4 regions of the Mesorhizobium silamurunense genome follow, and region 1 is predicted to be linked to each of the others. Evidence: predicted binding sites of a transcription regulator. Region 1 holds the regulator's gene; each other region holds the start of a gene.
The links. The regulator LexA, encoded in region 1, represses DNA repair genes until DNA is damaged. The targets are predictions, from matches to a motif close to TGTTCNNNNTGTGTTCNG.
Positions count from the first base shown of each region.

Region 2: the regulator LexA is predicted to act here: its motif matches at 903-920, upstream of AU465_RS11840 (helicase-related protein).
Region 3: the regulator LexA is predicted to act here: its motif matches at 1,458-1,475, upstream of AU465_RS07875 (ATP-dependent helicase).
Region 4: the regulator LexA is predicted to act here: its motif matches at 1,315-1,332, upstream of parE (DNA topoisomerase IV subunit B).

Region 1 covers NZ_LPVS01000027.1:189,125-193,896, forward strand. Annotated here, with positions in the region: gene trpC (indole-3-glycerol phosphate synthase TrpC) at 1-224, shown strand, start outside; gene moaC (cyclic pyranopterin monophosphate synthase MoaC) at 227-721, shown strand; gene AU465_RS06800 (molybdopterin molybdotransferase MoeA) at 723-1,928, shown strand; gene lexA (transcriptional repressor LexA) at 2,043-2,777, shown strand; partial or broken gene AU465_RS06810 (ComEC/Rec2 family competence protein) at 2,771-4,772, opposite strand, start outside.
Region 2 covers NZ_LPVS01000041.1:42,377-47,148, forward strand. Annotated here, with positions in the region: gene AU465_RS11835 (beta-ketoacyl-ACP reductase) at 1-389, shown strand, start outside; gene AU465_RS11840 (helicase-related protein) at 1,081-4,416, shown strand; gene AU465_RS11845 (RNA-binding S4 domain-containing protein) at 4,432-4,772, shown strand, end outside.
Region 3 covers NZ_LPVS01000029.1:117,158-121,929, forward strand. Annotated here, with positions in the region: gene AU465_RS07870 (glucose/quinate/shikimate family membrane-bound PQQ-dependent dehydrogenase) at 1-1,345, opposite strand, end outside; gene AU465_RS07875 (ATP-dependent helicase) at 1,527-4,199, shown strand; gene AU465_RS07880 (ABC transporter permease) at 4,209-4,772, opposite strand, start outside.
Region 4 covers NZ_LPVS01000011.1:89,637-94,408, reverse strand. Annotated here, with positions in the region: gene parE (DNA topoisomerase IV subunit B) at 1-1,249, opposite strand, end outside; gene cpaB (Flp pilus assembly protein CpaB) at 1,503-2,441, shown strand; gene AU465_RS02570 (type II and III secretion system protein family protein) at 2,524-3,915, shown strand; gene AU465_RS02565 (hypothetical protein) at 3,920-4,195, shown strand; gene AU465_RS02560 (CpaE/TadZ family protein) at 4,208-4,772, shown strand, end outside.

The DNA.
Region 1 (4,772 bases):
CGTTCGAGACCAGCCTCGACGTTTCCGAGCGGCTTGCCGCCATGGTGCCGGCCGACCGGCTGCTGGTCAGCGAGAGCGGCATCTTCACCCATCAGGATTGCCGCCGGCTGGAAAAGAGCAAGATCGGCACCTTCCTCGTCGGCGAGAGCCTGATGCGGCAGGCCGACGTGGCAGCCGCGACCTCGCTTCTGCTGACGGGCAAGGCGCCGGCCGAGGCCGTTTGAGGATGCCTGAGCTTACCCATCTCGGCGCCAAGGGCGAAGCCAACATGGTCGATGTCGGCGACAAGGCCGAGACGACACGCACGGCAATTGCCGAAGGTTTTGTTTCCATGCGGCCGGAAACACTGGAGATGATCCTCGCAGGCGACGCCAAGAAAGGCGACGTTCTGGGCACGGCGCGCATCGCCGGCATCATGGCGGCCAAGAAGACGCATGAGCTGATCCCGCTCTGCCATCCATTGCTTCTGACCAAGGTCGCCGTCGATATCGAGCCCGACCGCACGCTCCCCGGCCTAAGGGTGACCGCGCTTGCCCGCGTCACCGCCAAGACTGGGGTGGAGATGGAGGCGCTGACCGCGGCGTCGGTCGCCTGCCTCACCATCTACGACATGGCCAAGGCGGTGGACCGCGCCATGGTGATTTCCGGCATCAGGCTGGTCGAGAAGACCGGCGGCAAGTCGGGCGACTACAAAGCCGCCAAACATGGGGCAGGTTCTTAAGATGGCGCTGGTTCCGGTCGCCGAGGCGCTCGAGCGCCTGTTGGACGGCGCAACCGCGTTGCCTGGCGAAAGCGTTCCAATCGCCGAGGCGGCCGGTCGGGTGCTGGCCGAACCGGTGGTGGCGCTGCGCACGCAGCCACCGTTCAATGCGTCAGCGATGGACGGTTATGCCGCACGCTTTGCGGACGTGGCCTCGGCTCCGGCGCGACTCTCCGTGATCGGCATGGCGCCCGCCGGAAGCGGCTTTGCCGGCTCCGTCGGCAAGGGCGAGGCCGTGCGCATCTTCACCGGCGCGCCGCTCCCCGAAGGCGCCGACACCGTCGTCATCCAGGAGAATATCCGCGACCTCGGCGGCGGCGGCATCGAAGTGACCGAGCCGACCGCGCAAGGACGCAATGTCCGTCGCCGTGGGCTCGACTTTGGCCAGGGCGACCTGCTGCTCGAAAAAGGTCGCCAGCTCGATCCCGCGGCGCTTTCGCTGGCGGCGTCCGCCAACCATCCAAGCCTCAATGTGGTGCGTCGGCCGCTGGTTGCCATCATCGCCACGGGCGACGAGTTGCTGCCTCCCGGCAGCGCGCTCGGCCCCGACCAGATCATCTCGTCCAATGCCTATGGCGTCACAGCCACGGCCCAGTCGGTTGGAGCGCGCGCGCTCGACCTCGGCATCGCCGCCGACCGGCAGCACGCGATCGCGGCTTTGGTCAAGAAAGCGGTCTCAGCAGGCGCCGATATCATCGTCACTCTCGGCGGCGCCTCGGTCGGCGACCACGACCTGATCCACGACGTGCTCACCGGCGAAGGCATGCAGCTCGATTTCTGGAAGATCGCCATGCGTCCCGGCAAACCGTTGATGTTTGGCCGGCTTGGTAACATCCGCTGCCTTGGCCTGCCTGGCAATCCGGTGGCGAGCCTTGTCTGCTCGCAATTGTTCCTGAAGCCGCTTCTGGCGCGGCTGGGCGGCCGCAATTACCGACAGGACATCCGCACCGCGCGGTTGGCTGCCGCGATGCACGCCAACGATCTCAGGCAGGACTATGTGCGGGCCGTCGTGCGCGAGGAGGCCGGACAGTTGGTCGCGACACCGTTTGGCATCCAGGATTCCTCGATGCTGAGAATGCTTGCCGAGGCTAATGGCCTGATCGTGCGTGAGCCCTTCGCCCCGGCGGCGGAAGCCGGCGCCGAATGCAGCGTTCTGATGTTACGCTGAACAAAACGTCAACACATTCACTAAACTTTAAACGGTTGCGGAACACAACTGGAACAGATAGTGTTTGTTCTGGGTTTGTTTTCTGATTCTGGTTTCAGAACCCATGGGGTCGCCATGCTGACGCGCAAACAACATGAACTGCTGATGTTCATCCATGAACGGCTCAAGGAAAGCGGCATTCCGCCGTCTTTCGACGAGATGAAGGAAGCGCTCGACCTTGCCTCGAAGTCCGGCATCCATCGCCTGATCACGGCGCTGGAAGAGCGCGGTTTCATTCGCCGGCTGCCGAACCGGGCGCGCGCTCTTGAAGTCCTGAGGCTGCCCGATTCGATCGCGCCCGGCCTCAATGCGGCGAAGAAATTCTCGCCGAGCGTCATCCAGGGCGGCCAAGGCAATCTCGGCCGGCAGATCAAGCCTGCGGCGCCCTCGCGCACGCCTACGCCCAGCAATGACGACGACGCCGTTTCGGCCGTGTCCATTCCGGTTATGGGCCGCATCGCAGCGGGTGTGCCGATCGATGCCATCCAGCACCAGACGCATTCGATCACGGTGCCGCCGGACATGATCGCGGGCGGCGAGCACTACGCCCTGGAGGTCAAGGGCGACTCGATGATCGAGGCGGGCATCTTCGACGGCGATACGGTGATCATCCGCAACGCCAACACGGCTAGCCCCGGCGAGATCGTGGTGGCCCTTGTCGACGACGAGGAAGCGACGCTGAAGCGCTTCCGCCGCAAGGGTGCCTCGATCGCGCTCGAGGCCGCCAACCCGGCCTATGAGACCCGCATCTTCGGTCCCGATCGCGTCAAGGTGCAGGGCAAGCTCGTCGGGCTCATCCGCCGCTACTGAGTGGCTGGCTGCGTGGTCTGTGGCTTCTCAGGCTTCTTGTAAGGCGCTAACCCTCTCGCCTCGCGCGAGTAGCGCCGCTGTTCGTGCCAGGGGCGGTACGGTTTTTCGACGGCATATTGAATAGTTGGTCGCGCCGTCGCCGATTGCGGGTCGAAGAAGACGGCAGCACTGCCGTCACGCGCAAGCTGGCGCTTGGTGACGACGAGAATGCGCGGATCGCGGCAAGGATTGTAGGCCGTTGCGTCATTGATGACGATGAGGTCGGCGAAGCCGCAGGCCGGGCGAGCGCTGTTGCGATTTTCCGCCAACGCGACGATCGCGCCGGATGGGTGCCGGCCAATGCAGAGATCGCTCGTGCAGTAAAAGGGCGATCCCGGCGGCAGGTCGACGGGGTCGGCAATATCCAGCGCGCCTTTCGCAAATGTCTCCGGCGGCACGATTGTTTCGGCCTTGAGCGCGCGTTTCCAGTTCTCGGTGGTGAACTCGTTGGAGCGGGCACGGTTGACGGCGAGCTCGCCGCCGCCGATCGGCATGGCCACCAGATGCGCATCCTCCGAGATCAGCAGGTCCGGCGTGCGCACCTGCGGGATGGTCAGCAAGGCCGCGACTGCGAAAGGAATTGCGGCCAGCCTGAGCCAGGTGGTCGCCATAGTGCCGATGACGAGCGCGATCGTCGCCAACAGCACCGAGTGGATCGAGATCAGCCCCACGGCATCGACCGGCGACCATTCCGAAATGCACGCCGAGATCGCGATCATCGCCGTCAGGCCCTTGCCCATCACGTAGAGGAAAGGCCCGTCGAAGCCGAAGGGCATCATGACCGCGCTGGCGACAGCGAGGAACATCACGACCGTGACGATCGGCATGATCGCCAGATTGGCCAATAGGCTGAGTGGCGAGACGCGCTGGAAGTGCCAGATGGCAAACAGCGCCGTGGCACTTCCGGCGATGATCGACGTCAAAGCAGCGCCACCCGCTCCGGCTGCGAGCTTTCTGGACAGGAAGCCGACGAACGAGCGCTTGATCGGCGGCGCTCTCACTTTGTCGGCGCGGTAGTCGGCCCAGCCGGCGTAAGCGCCGACAAGGGCGGCCGTGGCTGCAAACGACATCTGGAAGCTCGGCCCAACCACTTCATGCGGCGACACCAGGATGACGGCAATGGCCGAGATCGCCAGGTTGCGCATCGTCAGCGCCGCGCGGTCGAACAGCACGGCGACCAGCATCACCGCCAGCATGATGAAGCTTCGCTCGGCCGGCGACCACCACGCCGGAGATGACGAGATAAGCGGCGATCGACACCAGCGCGATTGCCGCTGCGTATTTCTTCACCGGGCGCCGTGACGAAAAATCCGGAAACAGCGCGAACGCACCGCGCAGCAGAAGCATGACCGTGCCGGCGACCAGCGCCATGTGCAGGCCGGAAATCGAGATGATGTGATAGATGCCCGTCCGCCGCATCGCTTCGTTGATGTCCTCGGGAATGCCGGCGCGAACGCCGACGATCAGCGCCGCGGCGATCTCGCCTTCAGGACCGCCGACGGTGCTTCTGATATGATCGGCAATGTTTTCGCGCGCGTTCTCAATCGTCGAGGCGATGTTCGTCTCGGCGGGCGGGTCGGTTGTCGGAACGACTTTGGGATCGTCGAGGAAAAACCCGCTGCCTCCGATGCCGGAAAAATAGCTGTCGAAGGAAAAGTCATAGCTTTCGGGGCGGACCGGTCCGGTCGGCGGCAAAAGCCGTGCATAGCCCGTCACCAGCGATCCTGCCTTCATGTCGGGCGGGATCCTGCGCGCCGAAAGCCTGACGCGGTCCGGAGCGTAGCGCAGCTTCGGGTGCGCGGTCGAGACGAGGTCGATCGTCAACCTGACGCGGCCATTGGCCATCTCCTCGGCAACGACGACGCGCCCCGTCAGCCGCGTCTGGATCTCGGAACCGAGCATCGGTGTTGCGACCCGCCATGTCTCGACCTTCGCGGCGACAAAGCCCAAGGCGCA
Region 2 (4,772 bases), on a different contig from region 1:
ACATGACGCATCCGCTGTGGAACGGCATGCGCGACCGCAAGTTCGGCCGCGTCATCACCATTTCTTCGATCAATGGCCAGAAAGGCCAGATGGGCCAGGTCAACTATTCAGCCTCGAAAGCCGGCGACATCGGGTTCACCAAGGCGCTTGCCCAGGAAGGGGCCCGCGCCGGCATCACCGTCAACGTCGTCTGCCCGGGCTACATCGCCACCGACATGGTTATGGCCGTGCCGGAAAAAGTGCGGGAATCGATCATCGCTCAGATCCCGGTCGGCCGTCTCGGCGAGCCGGAAGAGATCGCGCGCTGCGTCGTCTTCCTCGCCTCGGACGAGGCCGGCTTCATCACCGGCTCGACGATCACCGCCAATGGCGGCCAATATTTCGCCTGACGCTTTTTCGGCATCGATAAGCAGGCGGCCCGGATATCTGGCCGCCTGTTTTCTTTGGCCCCGGTGAGACGCATGCCTCAATACGGCACGCAAAAGTTAACGGCCTCCACTCGCCCTATGCGAAACCTTGTTCACGAGCTGTGGATTTTCGGTGCACAAGCTGTGGACAACACCATATCTAGGGGTGAACAAACCGGGAAAATGCATGGATCGCTGATTCGTCGCCGATTCGTTCCGGCTTTGGCCGAAAAGTTAACGCTGAGAGCCGGAAACGGCGCTGAAAAGATTAACGGCGGTTAGGAAAGGTCAACCATTTCATAATTTTGGCGCTACGCCCAAGCCGGCGACGATCGTTCACCGGCAAAAGTTAACAGCCCTTCGCAGCTCGTCTGAGCCAAGCATGAAACGGGCCAGTTCCCGGATTCAGCATGTGGTGAGACTCATCGTTAAAAAATCCAAATATAGCCGTGAACAAAACCTGAATCAGACCGAGTCAGTGATTCGTAGCCGATTCGTTCCAGACTCGTTCCAACGGTTAATCGGCAGCGGATTCTGACCTTGCCTGTCTTTGCTCCTGATGGGAACATTCCGCTTTCGCTTCGCGTCTGAAATCCCTATGTGTCGGCTGTCACACGCGACGGCACCGCCGCGTCCCCGACAACAAGCGGCAGAAACCCCTATTTCCGAGCCGATGAATATCCAGCCGAAACACACCCAGCCGCTGATTCTTTCGGGCCGTGACGTGACGGCCGTGCTCGGCCCCACCAACACCGGCAAGACCCATCTCGCCATCGAGCGCATGGTGGCGCATGAGACCGGCGTCATCGGCCTGCCGCTGAGACTTCTTGCCCGCGAGGTCTATGCCCGCGTCTGCGAGAAGGTCGGCGCACACAAGGTGGCGCTCATCACCGGCGAAGAGAAGATCGTTCCGGCGAGCGCGAAATATTCCGTCTGCACCGTGGAGGCGATGCCGCGCGAGACCGATGCCGCCTTCGTCGCCATCGACGAGGTGCAGCTCGCGGGCGATCTCGAGCGCGGCCACATTTTCACCGACCGCATCCTGCATCTGCGCGGCCGCCAGGAGACGCTGCTTCTGGGCGCCGCCACCATGCACGGCATCCTGCAGCGCCTGCTGAAGGGCGTCTCGGTGGTGACGCGGCCGCGGCTGTCGCACCTTGCCTATGCTGGCTCGAAGAAGCTCACCCGCCTGCCGCGGCGCACCGCGATCGTCGCCTTCTCGGCAGACGAGGTGTACGCCATCGCCGAGCTGATCCGTCGCCAGCAGGGGGGTGCAGCCGTCGTGCTCGGCGCGCTCAGCCCGCGCACCCGCAACGCCCAGGTGGAGATCTTCCAGTCCGGCGATGTCGACTATCTCGTCGCCACCGACGCCATCGGCATGGGACTGAACCTCGACCTCGAGCACGTCGCCTTCGCCCAGAACCGCAAGTTCGACGGCTACCAGTACCGCAACCTGACCGCGGCCGAGCTCGGCCAGATCGCGGGCCGCGCCGGCCGCCATCTGCGCGACGGCACCTTCGGCGTCACCGGCCAGGTCGATCCGTTCGACGAGGATCTGGTCAAGAAGATCGAGGGGCACGACTTCGACCCGGTGAAGGTGCTGCAGTGGCGCACCGCCGATTTCGATTTCACCAGCCTCGACGCTTTGAAGCGCTCGATCGAGACCAATGCTCCGGTCGAAGGGCTGACCCGAGCGTTGCCGGCGGTCGACGCCCAGGCGCTGGAGCACCTGTCGCGCGACGAGGACATCAGGGCGCTCGCCACCGGCAGGGAGCGCGTGGCGCTGCTTTGGGAAGCCTGCGCGCTGCCCGACTACCGCAAGATCGCGCCCGCCCAGCATGCTGACCTCATCGCCTCGATCTACATGGACCTTGCACGCCGCGGTCATGTCGATGAGAATTACATGGCCGAGCAGGTGCGGCGAGCCGACACGACGGATGGCGATATCGACACGCTGTCGCACCGGATCGCCCAGATCCGCACCTGGACCTTCGTTTCCAACCGACCGGGCTGGCTGGCCGATCAGCTACACTGGCAGGAAAAGACGCGCGAAATCGAAGACAGATTGTCGGATGCGCTGCATGAGCGGTTGACGAAACGCTTCGTAGACCGCAGGACTTCCGTCCTCATGCGGCGCCTTAGAGAAAATACCATGCCTGAAGCTGAAATCAGCCCAACCGGAACCGTCCTCGTCGAAGGCCACCACGTCGGCGAGCTGCAAGGATTTCGCTTCACCGCCGACCAGAGCGCCGGCGGCGAGGACGCCAAGGCGGTGCGCACCGCTGCCCAGAAGGCGCTCAGCGCGGAGTTCGAGGCGCGCGCCGAGCGCTTCGCCGCCTGCGCCAACGGCGATCTGGCGTTGGGCTCGGACGGCATCCTGCGCTGGATCGGCGCGCCGATTGGCACGCTGGTCGCCGGCGACGAGGCATTGAAGCCGCGGCTCGTATTGCTCGCCGACGAGCAGCTCACCGGGCCGGCCCGCGACAAGGTGGCGGCGCGCGCCGAGCGTTTCGTCAATTTCCAGATCGAAACGCTTTTGAAGCCGCTGGTCGATTTGAAGAATGCCGAGCAGCTCGCCGGCATCGCGCGCGGCATCGCCTTCCAGCTCGTCGAGCATTTCGGTCTCATTAACCGCCGCGACATCGCCGAAGAAATGAAATCGCTCGACCAGGAGGGCCGCGCCGCGCTGCGGCGCCTTGGCGTGCGCTTCGGCGCCTACCACGTCTTCGTGCCGGCGCTGATCAAGCCGGCGCCGGCGGGGCTGGTCACGCTGCTCTGGGCGCTGAAGAACGACGGCAAGGACAAGCCGGGCTTCGGCGACGTGGTGCATGCGCTGGCGTCGGGCCGCACCTCGGTGGTCATCGACCCTGCCTTCGACAAAACCTTCTACAAGCTTGCCGGCTACCGCAATCTCGGCCGCCGCGCCGTGCGCGTCGACATTCTCGAACGGCTGGCCGACCTTATCCGCCCGGCGACCAACTGGAAGCCCGGCCTCGGCCAACGGCCGGACGGTGCCTATGACGGCCACGCCTTCATGGTGACACCACCGATGATGTCGATCCTCGGCGCCACCGCCGACGACATGGAAGAGATCCTGAAGGGCCTTGGCTATCGTTCCGAACCGAAGCCGGCAGCCGAGGTCAAGGCGAAGCTCGACGCGCTGGACAACGCGGCCCGCGAGGCCGCCGCGGCGAAGTTGGCGGCGGAAGCGGCCGCGCGCGCCGCGCAGGCGGCCGAGGTAACAGCCGCCGATGCCGTTGCCGAAACTTCCGCCGAGGGACCGGAATCGGAGGCTGAAGCGCCTGCGACGGAAGCTCCGGCCGAAAGCGTGGATGAGCCCGTTGCCGAGGCAGGCGAGGAGCACGTCTCCAAAGCGGAAACGCATAGCGCAGCCGATGCGGTAAGTGAGCCGACGGCGCAAGACGAGGCACCGGTTAGTGAGGCCTCCACTGAAGCTGAGGCTGAGGCTGAACCCGAAGCTGCGGCGGCAAGTGAAGCCACGCCGGCCGAAGTGACGGCAGCACCGGAAGCCGCCACCGGCGAGACGCCGGTCGAACAGGAAGAACCGAAGCCGATCCTTCTGTGGCGGCAGGCCCGTTTCGATCATCAGCGGCCCCGCCATCGCCACAACAACCGCCGGGACAATCGCCCGCGCGGCCAGGCGGGGCGCGACGGCCAAACTGCGACGGCAGCCAGCCAGGCCAGCGATCGGCCGGCCCAGGAGGCCCGCCGCGACCAGCGCGAGGGCGCCGGCAAGCCGCGCTTCGATCGCTCGAAGTTCAAGCCGCGCCCGGAACGTGACGGTGAGCGGCGCGACGGCAAGCCACAAGGCGAGCGCCCCGACCGCCGCGAGGGGCGGCCGGACTGGAAGGGCAACAGGCAGGATGGCAAGGGCAATGCCGGTAAGCCGGCCTTCCAGGGCAAGCCGCGCGAGGAGCGCCCGCAGCGCTTCGACCCGGATTCGCCCTTCGCCAAGCTCGCCGCCTTGCGCGACCAGCTGAAGAAATAGCCTCGGCCGGTTGCGATGGTCGGAGAAGGCCGCCAGCGTATCGACAAATGGCTGTTCTTCTCACGTGCGGTGAAATCGCGGTCGCTGGCGGCGAAGCTGGTGGTTGCCGGACGCGTCCGCATCAATCGCGACAAAGCAGCGCAGGCCTCCGATCTGGTCAAGGCCGGCGATGTGCTGACCATCACGCTCGAGCGCCGAATCCTGGTCTGGAAGGTGCTCAACTGCGGCACCCGGCGTGGTCCTGCCGACGAGGCGCGGCTGCTTTATGAGGATATGTCGCCGCCGCCTACACCCAAGGGCGAGGCGGTCCCCGACGCTATTCCGGCACTGCGCGAGGCCGGCAGCGGCCGCCCGAC
Region 3 (4,772 bases), on a different contig from region 1:
CGTGATGCACAAGCTGCCGAACCCAGCGCATTTTTCCGGTGTTGAGGTCGAGCGCGGTGATCGAGGAGGAGAATTTTTCGACATTGGCGCTGCGGCCCATGCCGAGCTGGTCGGGCGTCTGGTTGCCGAGCGGCAGGTAGAGCAGGCCGAGCTTCTCGTCGGCGCTCGCCGTCGACCACATGTTGGGCGAGTTGTTCGTGTATTTTTGCCCGGCCGGCAGCGGCGTCGTCTGATCCGGATTGCCCGAATCCCAGTTCCACAGCAGTGCTCCGGTGCCGGCGTCATAAGCGCGGATGACGCCGGACGGCTCGTCGGTCGAATAATTGTCGTTGACCGCGCCACCGACGATGATCTTGCCGGCGACGATCAGCGGGGCCGAGGTCGAATAATAGTAGCCCGACTTCGGATAAGGCATGTTGGCCATGAGGTTCAGCGTCCCGCCTTCGGCGAAGGACGGACACACTTGTCCGTTCGCCGCGTCGAGCGCGATCAGCCTGGCATCGGAGGTCGGCAGGTAGACACGCGCGGCGCAGGGCTGTCCGGCCGCGACCTTTGCATTGGCGTAATAGGACACGCCGCGGCAGGTCTGGTGCTGGCGGTTGGGATCGAGCTTGATCTTCGGATCGTAGCGCCATTTCTCCTTGCCGGTCGCGGCGTCGATGGCGATGGCGAAATTATGCGGCGTGCAGATGAACAGCGCATCGCCCACTTTCAGCGGCGTCACCTGATAGGTCGTCTCGCCGATGTCGTCGGGACCTTTCACGTCGCCGGTGCGGTAGGTCCAGGCCGGCTGCAGCTTGGCGACATTGTCCGGCGTGATCTGGCCGAGCGGCGAATAGCGCTGGCCGAACGGCGTGCGGCCGTAGAAGTGCCATTCGCCTGGGGGCACGTCACCGCCGAGGTTGGCCGTCGGCGTCACCTTGTCGGTGTCGAGCGTGCCGCCGATGTCTTTTGGATCGGCAGTCATCGAGTAGCCGGCCACCGCAAGCGAGGCGAGCACCGCCAGGATCAGCGGCGCGCGTCCGTCTGGGCCGGTAAATCCCTTTCTTGCCCATGGCGTCAGCAACCACAGCGCGACAAGGACGATGATGCCGCCGCGCGGACCGAGCTGCCACCAGTCGAAGCCGGTCTCCCACACCGCCCAGCACAACGTGCCGAGCACGAACACCGCATAGAGCCAGAGCCCTGTCGATCGGCGGCGGAGAACGAGCCAGGCGGTGACCAGGAAAGCGAGACCGGCAATTGCGTAGTACCAGCTGCCGCCCAGCATCACGAGCCAGATGCCGCCACCGCCAAGCGCCAGACCGATGAGGAGGAGGACAAGGGAGGTGATGGTGACAGCCAAGATGATACTCCTTCGACTGTTGCGCGCTTGCGGCGCCTCTCAGGAAACGGCGTGCCGCCCCTGTCCTGCCGGCACCTTTCCCTCACCGGCAGCGCCTGTCAAGCAAGCGGGGCAGCGCAAAAATGGAACAAAACGTAGACGCTTCTGGCCTTTCGCTGCCGAATCACTACATTCGGGGGCGATGTCCGGCTTTTCGGAAGACATGCCCTTCTTCGACGAACCGAATGCGCGGCCCGCGGCCCCGTCCGGCATTGCCGCGCGCGCTATGGCCGCACGCAGCGCGCAGACCCGCGCGCCCGACTACCTCAACGGCCTCAATCCGGAGCAGCGCCTAGCCGTTGAAACAACGGAGGGTCCGGTGCTGGTGCTGGCCGGTGCCGGCACCGGCAAGACGCGGGTCTTGACCACGCGCATCGCCCACATCCTTGCCACCGGCAGGGCCTTCCCCTCGCAGATTCTCGCCGTCACTTTCACCAACAAAGCCGCGCGCGAGATGAAGCAGCGCATCGGCCTGCTGATCGGCGAAGGCAATGTCGAGGGCATGCCCTGGCTCGGCACCTTCCACTCGATCGGCGTCAAGCTCCTGCGCCGTCACGCCGAGCTTGCCGGGCTGAAATCCGATTTCACCATCCTCGACACCGACGACGTGGTGCGGCTGATCAAGCAGCTGATCCAGGCCGAGGGGCTGGACGACAAGCGCTGGCCGGCCAAGCAGTTCGCCCAGATGATCGACAACTGGAAGAACAAGGGCCTCGGGCCCGAAGGCGACGCGCGCAGCTTCGGTAACGGCAAGGGCCGCCAGCTCTACAAGGCCTATCAGGAACGGCTGCAGATGCTGAATTCCTGCGACTTCGGCGATCTGCTCTATCACCCGATCCGCATCTTCCGCGCCTATCCGGACGTGCTGAAGGACTATCACCGCAAGTTCAAATACATCCTGGTCGACGAGTATCAGGACACCAACACCGCGCAGTACATGTGGCTGCGACTGCTGGCGCAGCGGCCGCAATCCTCCTCCCCCCTTGAGGGGGAGGTGTTCGCGAAGCGGACGGAGGGGGTCGCCGCAGAAGGCACCACCAAAGCGTCGAGCACTGCCGCTAGGACCCCACCCGACCGGGCTTCGCCCGGCCACCCTCCCCTCAAGAGGGAGGGAAATCCGCGCACGTCGCCCGTAAACATCTGCTGCGTCGGCGATGACGACCAGTCGATCTACGGCTGGCGCGGCGCCGAGGTCGACAACATCCTGCGCTTCGACAAGGATTTCCCGGGCGCCACCATCATCCGGCTGGAGCGCAACTACCGCTCAACCGCGCATATTCTCGGCGCCGCCTCGCATCTTATCGCCCACAACGAGGGGCGCTTCGGCAAGACGCTGTTCACCGACCGCGACGATCCCGAGGACGACAAGGTGCATGTCCATGCCGCCTGGGACTCGGAGGAAGAGGCGCGTGCCATCGGCGACGCGATCGAGGCCTATCAGCGGCAGAAGCACAATCTCAACGACATGGCGATCCTGGTGCGCGCGTCCTTCCAGATGCGCGCCTTCGAAGATCGCTTCATCACGCTCGGCCTCAACTACCGCGTCATCGGCGGTCCGCGTTTCTACGAGCGGCTGGAAATCCGCGATGCGCTGGCCTTCTTCCGCGTCGTTGCCAACAGCGGCGACGACCTCGCCTTCGAACGCATCGTCAACGTGCCGAAGCGCGGGCTGGGCGAAGCCACCATCCGCCAGATCCACGACACGGCGCGGACATTGCGCATCCCGATGCTGGAGGCCGCCGCGACGCTGGCCGAAAGCGACGAGCTGAAGCCGAAGCCGCGCGCGGCGCTGCGCGAGGTCGCGGCCAATTTCGAGCGCTGGCAGAAGGCGCTGGAAACCACGCCCCACACCGAGCTTGCCGAGACCATCCTCGAGGAGAGCGGCTACACCGACATGTGGAAGAACGACCGTTCGGCGGAAGCGCCCGGGCGGTTGGAAAACCTCAAGGAATTGATCCGCTCCATGGAGGAGTACGAGTCGCTGCGTGGCTTCCTCGAGCATGTGGCGCTGGTCATGGAGGCTGAGCAGGGCGAGTCGCAAGATGCGGTGAGCATCATGACGCTGCATTCGGCTAAGGGCCTCGAGTTCGAGACCGTGTTCCTACCCGGCTGGGAGGAAGGCCTGTTCCCGCATCAGCGCGCGCTGGACGAAGGCGGCCGCTCGGGCCTCGAGGAAGAGCGTCGCCTTGCCTATGTCGGCCTGACGCGGGCGAAAAAAAACCTGCACATCTGGTTCGTTTCCAACCGCCAGATCCACGGCCTGTGGCAGTCGACGATCCCGTCGCGCTTCGTCAATGAATTGCCGGAAACCCATGTCGATGTCGCCGACGGCGGCAATTCCTATGGCGGCTACGGCAATCCTTACGGCGGCGGCTCATTCGCCTCGAGCCGCGGCGGCCGGCGGCAGAACCCCTACGGCGCCTCGCGCTTCGACAATATCGGCGCCGAGAAATCCGGCAGCTTCTCCAACACCTATGCGACGCCCGGCTGGCAGCGCGCACAAGCAAACCGTACCGAGGCGACCGACCGCAACTGGGGCACCCGCTCCGGCCATCAGGTCGAGCGCATCGGCTATGGCGAGACCGACTCCGGCTATGGCGCCGGCCGCACTTCCGTGAAGGGCCGCACCATCGAGGGCCAGCTGGTCGCCAAGTCCGTCGCCGACACGCCATCCGCCTTCATCGTCGGCGACCGCGTGTTCCACCAGAAATTCGGCAACGGCAACATTGCCGCGATCGACGGCAACAAGCTCACCATCGATTTCGACAAGGCCGGCCAGAAACGCGTGCTGGACGGCTTCGTCACCGGGGTTTGAGCAATCCTTTCACCGATAGCGTGCCTGGTTCCATTTGTGGCCGAGCAGCGACAGGATGATGATCAGCCCGTTGAAGAACTGCACATAGAATCCGCTCAGGCCCGCCGCCACCACGCCGGTCTGGATGAACGAGACGGTGACCGCGCCGATCGCGCCGCCGACCACCGTGCCGATGCCGCCCCAGGTCGGCGTGCCGCCGACGAACACCGATGCCAGCACCGGCAGAAGGTAGCCGTCGCCGGCCGTCGGCCACCAGGTGAAGTTGATCATCACCGAGAAGGTGCCGGCGATCGCAGCCCCGATGCCGACGAAGACGAACACTTTCACCCGCACGCGCTTGACGTCGATGCCCATCTGCTTGGCGCTGTCCGGATTGTCGCCGACCACCTTCACCTGCGCGCCGAAGCGATGGCGGTTGTAGAGCAGCGCCGAAAACACGACGAAGGCGATCGCCCAGAAGATCTGCACCGGGATGCCCCAGATCTGGCTGGAGAAGATCGCATAGGCTGAGCTGTCGGCGAGGCCGGTGAGGGCCGTCGACTTGCCTTCGTTGATGATCTGGATCAGGCCGCG
Region 4 (4,772 bases), on a different contig from region 1:
TCGAGGCTTCCTGCGGATTGTCGGCCAGCCAGTGGTCGAACGGATCGCGGATGGCGGTTTCAACGATGCGCATCGCCTCGATGGTCGCCAGCCTGTCCTTGGTCTGGCCGACGAATTCCGGCTCGCGGATGAACACCGACAGCATGCCGGCGGCGGAAATCATCACGTCCTCGGTGGTGATGATCGAGGCACGCTTGTTGCCGATGAGATCGGCATAGCTGCGCAGCCCGCGCGTCAGCACATTGCGGAAGCCAGCCTCATGCGTGCCGCCCTCGGCGGTGGGAATCGTGTTGCAGTAGGAGTTGAGGAAGCCGTCGCCGCCGAACCAGGTCACGGCCCATTCCAGCGAGCCGTGGCCGCCTTGCTTGTCGCTTTTCCCCGCAAAGACCTCGCGCGTGACCTGGAACTCGTCGCCGAGCGTTGCCTTGAGATAGTCCTTCAAACCGCCCGGGAAATGGAACTCGGCCTTGGCCGGCGTCTGGTCCTTTTCCTTGATCAGCGACGGATCGCAGGTCCAGCGGATCTGGACGCCCCCGAACAGATAGGCTTTCGAGCGTGTCATGCGGTAGAGCCGCGCCGGCTCGAAGGCGGCGCCCTTGCCGAAGATCTGCTCGTCGGGATGGAAGCGGGTCCTGGTGCCGCGGCGGTTGTGCACCTCGCCGAGGTGCTCCAGACCGCTTACCGGAATGCCACGCGAGAATCTCTGCCGATAAAGCTGCCGGCCGCGCGCGACCTCGACCTCGAGGTGGTCGGACAGCGCATTGACGACCGAAACGCCGACGCCGTGCAGACCGCCGGAGGTCTCGTAGACCTTGGAGTCGAACTTGCCGCCGGAATGCAGCGTCGTCATGATGACTTCGAGCGCAGGTTTCTTGAATTTCGGATGCGGATCGACCGGGATGCCCCGGCCATTGTCGGTGACCGTCAGGAAGCCGTCGGCCGAAAGCTCGACGTCGATGAAGGTCGCATGGCCGGCGACCGCCTCGTCCATCGAGTTGTCGATGACCTCGGCGAACAGGTGATGCATCGCCTTGTCGTCGGTGCCGCCGATATACATGCCCGGACGGCGCCGCACCGGTTCCAGCCCCTCCAGCACCTCGATGTCGGCGGCGCTGTAGCTCTCGCTGCCGTCACGGGCGGCGGCCGAGCGCTTCGCCGCCTGAACCAGCGGATCAGCCGGGCGCGAGGGCGCGCGCACTTGCTGGGGCTGCTTTTCCGGGTTGCCGAAAAGATCGCTGGTGTCGTCCATGCTGGCCATTAAGTCCGGTACTGCGAATCACTCCTCGATACTGCCACGCTTTTGGCGGGCGAACGAGTTCCTGTTCCGTTCAGGGATCAAAGTCTCTCTTATTCTAAAACCATTCGATAACCAAGCCGCCGGAAATAGGGCGGTCTCCATACCTTTGGATTCCTGATTCTTTAACATTAACGCCTAGCGTGAGCTCAACGACAAAAGACCACGGGGCGTCAGGGGTTTCGTTGTGAGGGGCAGGGCCATAACCATGATCGGCATCGCCGCCGTTTTCGGCGCGATCTCGATCTTTGCCGCGGATTTCTGGGTTAAAAGCCAGGCGAAAGCCGAATCCGAGCAGAAAGTGGCGTCGATCGTTGCGCCGCAAGAGCCCAAGGTCGAGTTCAAGACCATCGTGGTGGCGAGCGCGCCGCTGCGCTACGGCGTGCAGCTCGACCGCTCGCAACTCACCGAAATCCCGTGGCCGCAGGATTCCCTGCCGCAAGGCGCCTTCCCGACCATCGACAAGCTGCTTGCCGAAGGCAGCCGCGTCGTGTTGTCGCCGATTGAGGTCAACGAGCCGGTGCTGCTCACCAAGCTGTCGGGGCCGAACGGCCGCGCGACGCTTTCCAACATGCTGTCGCCAGGCATGCGGGCCGTCACCATCCGCACCGACGAGATCGCGGGCGTCGGCGGCTTCATCACGCCGGGCGACCGGGTCGACGTCGTGCTGACGCGCGACGCCGGCGAAATCCAGGAAGTGTCCAAGAACGCCCAAGGGGCAGCCGGCTCGACGGTCACGTCCGAAATCGTCGTTTCCGACGCCAAGGTGCTTTCGGTCGGGCAGGGCGCGGACGAACGCAAGACCGAGCCGCAGATCGCCAATTCCGTGACCCTCGAGGTGACGAACGAAGGGGCGCAGAAAGTCGCGCTCGCCCGCACCGTCGGCACCTTGTCGCTGTCTTTGCGTTCCGCCGCCGACGCCAGCGCCAGCAGCAATGGGCTCACCACCATTTCCTCCTTTGGCGGTTCGGTTGCCGCGAACGCAGACGCAAGCGCCGCGTCGCTGGTCAATGCGGTGGCGAAGGAGCCGGAAGAGCCAAAGTTCAAGACGGTGATCGTGTCGCGCGGCGAAAAGGTCGAGGAATACAAGGTTCCTTCCAAGCAAGCCGAGGGAGGCGTCGTTCCTGCCAAGGAACAAGAACAATAGCCGGTGGGGATCGGCCGGGGACGGGACAATGCCTGTGTTGAATAAATATCGGACAACGAGAGGGCTGCGCCTTCTGCGTGCAATGGCGGCGGGCGCCTTCCTGGCCGCCGGAATACTTGCCTTTGGGGCACCGGCCCAGGCAAATAACGACGTCGTCTACGTCTCGGCGACCAGGAATGCCTCGATCAAAGTCGCCAAGGGCAAGCCCAAGACGATCATGACGAGCGCCGCCTTCTACCAGATCGTCATCGGCGATCCGGAGATCGCCAACGTCAACCCGCTGACCGACAAGTCCTTCTATGTGCTGGGCAACAATCTCGGCACCACCGGCATCGCGCTGTTCGACCAGAACAAGCAGCTCGTCGGCACCATCGACGTCGAGGTGACGCTGGATACCGACCAGTTGGCCAACACCATCCGCGCCAGCGTGCCGGATGCCGACATCAAGGTCGGATCGGCCAACGGCCGCGTGGTGCTGTCGGGCCAGGCCGATGACGCGGTTGCGGCCGACAAGGCGAGCAAGATCGCGTCGCGCTTTTCCGGCAACGAGGAAGTGATCAACTCGGTCAACATCTCGTCCTCGCAGCAGGTCCAGCTCAATGTCCGTTTCGTCGAGATCAACCGCCAGGCGGGACAGGATCTCGGCGCCAAATACGGGGCCAATTTTGCCTTCGGCATCGGCGGCCGCGACGTCGTCATCGATCCAGGCACCGTGCCGACGGCCGGCACCGGCGAGATCATCGGCCGCTTGCTCTCCAACGGTGTTTCGATCGACATCGCGATCAAGGCGCTGGAAGAGCGCGGCCTCGCCCGGCGGCTGGCCGAGCCGAACCTGATCGCTCGTTCCGGCCAGACCGCGAGCTTCCTTGCCGGCGGCGAGTTCCCGATCCCGGTTTCCGAGGACAACGGCAAAATCAGCGTCACCTACAAGAAATACGGCGTTGGCCTCGATTTCACGCCGACCGTGCTCAAGGACGGGCTGGTCAGCCTGGATATCGCGCCGGAAGTGTCCTCGATCGACACCTCCGCCTCCATCGAAGTCAGCAGCGGCATTTCCATTCCGGCCTTCATCGTGCGTCGCGCCAAGACATCGGTCGACCTGAAGAACGGCCAGAGCTTCATGATCGCAGGCCTTTTGCAGTCGCAGAACGACATCACGACCTCGCGACTGCCGGGGCTCGGCAAGCTGCCGGTGCTGGGTTCGCTGTTCTCCTCGAAGTCCTATCAGCGGCGCGAGACCGACCTGGTGATCATCGTCACGCCTTACCTGGTCAAGCCGGTCGACCCGTCGAAGAAGATGGTTGAGCCCAGCGACGGAACGCGGCCGGCAAGCAGCGCCGACTACTTCCTGAACAACACCGAGGAAGTGAGCGCCTCGTCGCCCAAGCGCCCGCTGGCCTTGGCCGACGGCAGCGCGGCGCGTCCCGTGGCCGCCACGACCTCCGGCCACTTCCTCGATCTGCCGAAGGACTGAGCTTATGCGTCTGGCCCCTTGCATCGCTCTGCTGCTCGCTGGCGTCCTCGCCGGTTGCACCAGCGACGACTATGTGCGCACCGAGGGCGTGACGCCGGCGGCCGGCAATGCTCAGGCGTCCAACACGGTCATGCAGATGGTCGACCCCTGGCAGTACGGCGTCCAGAACACCAGGCTTCTGGTGCCGGCTCAAAGCACGAGTTCCACGGCCACTGCCGTCGGCGCGAAAGCCGGTTCGGCGTCGGAATCAACGACGCCAGCATCAACGACATCAAACTGACGGGCTGACGACATGGCATCCGGCACCAAGAGCAAGAAGATCCTGCTCGTTTCAACCGACAGGGCGTTTTTGCAGGACACGCGGACTGCCTTCGCAGCCTCCGAGATCATCGAGATCTCGACAGTCGAGAAGAGCGTCAACGAGCTCCGCGGCGAGGCCCTGGAAGCCGATCTCGGCACGGTCATCTTTGACATGGATGCGGCCAAGCTCGAGGAGATCGAGTCGCTGCAGCGGATCATGCGCCGGCTGGAAGGCCGCGTTCCGGTGGTCGTCGTCACCCAGGAATTCAATGCGGCGGCCGTGCGCATACTGGTGCAGCTCAAGGTCGCCGACTTCCTGGTGAAGCCGATCACGACCGCAGACCTGGTGCGTTCCGTCATCCGCGCGCTGCAGGGGCCGGGGCGGGAGGAAAACACCGAGTCGCAGATCTACACCTTCATGCCGGCCGCCGGCGGCGTCGGCACCACCACGCTTGCGCTGCAGACTGCCTTCCAGCTGCATCATTCGGTGACGCGCGGCGCCTCGACCTGCGTGGTCGATCTCAATTTCCAGCAGGGCGCCTGCGCCGAATATCTCG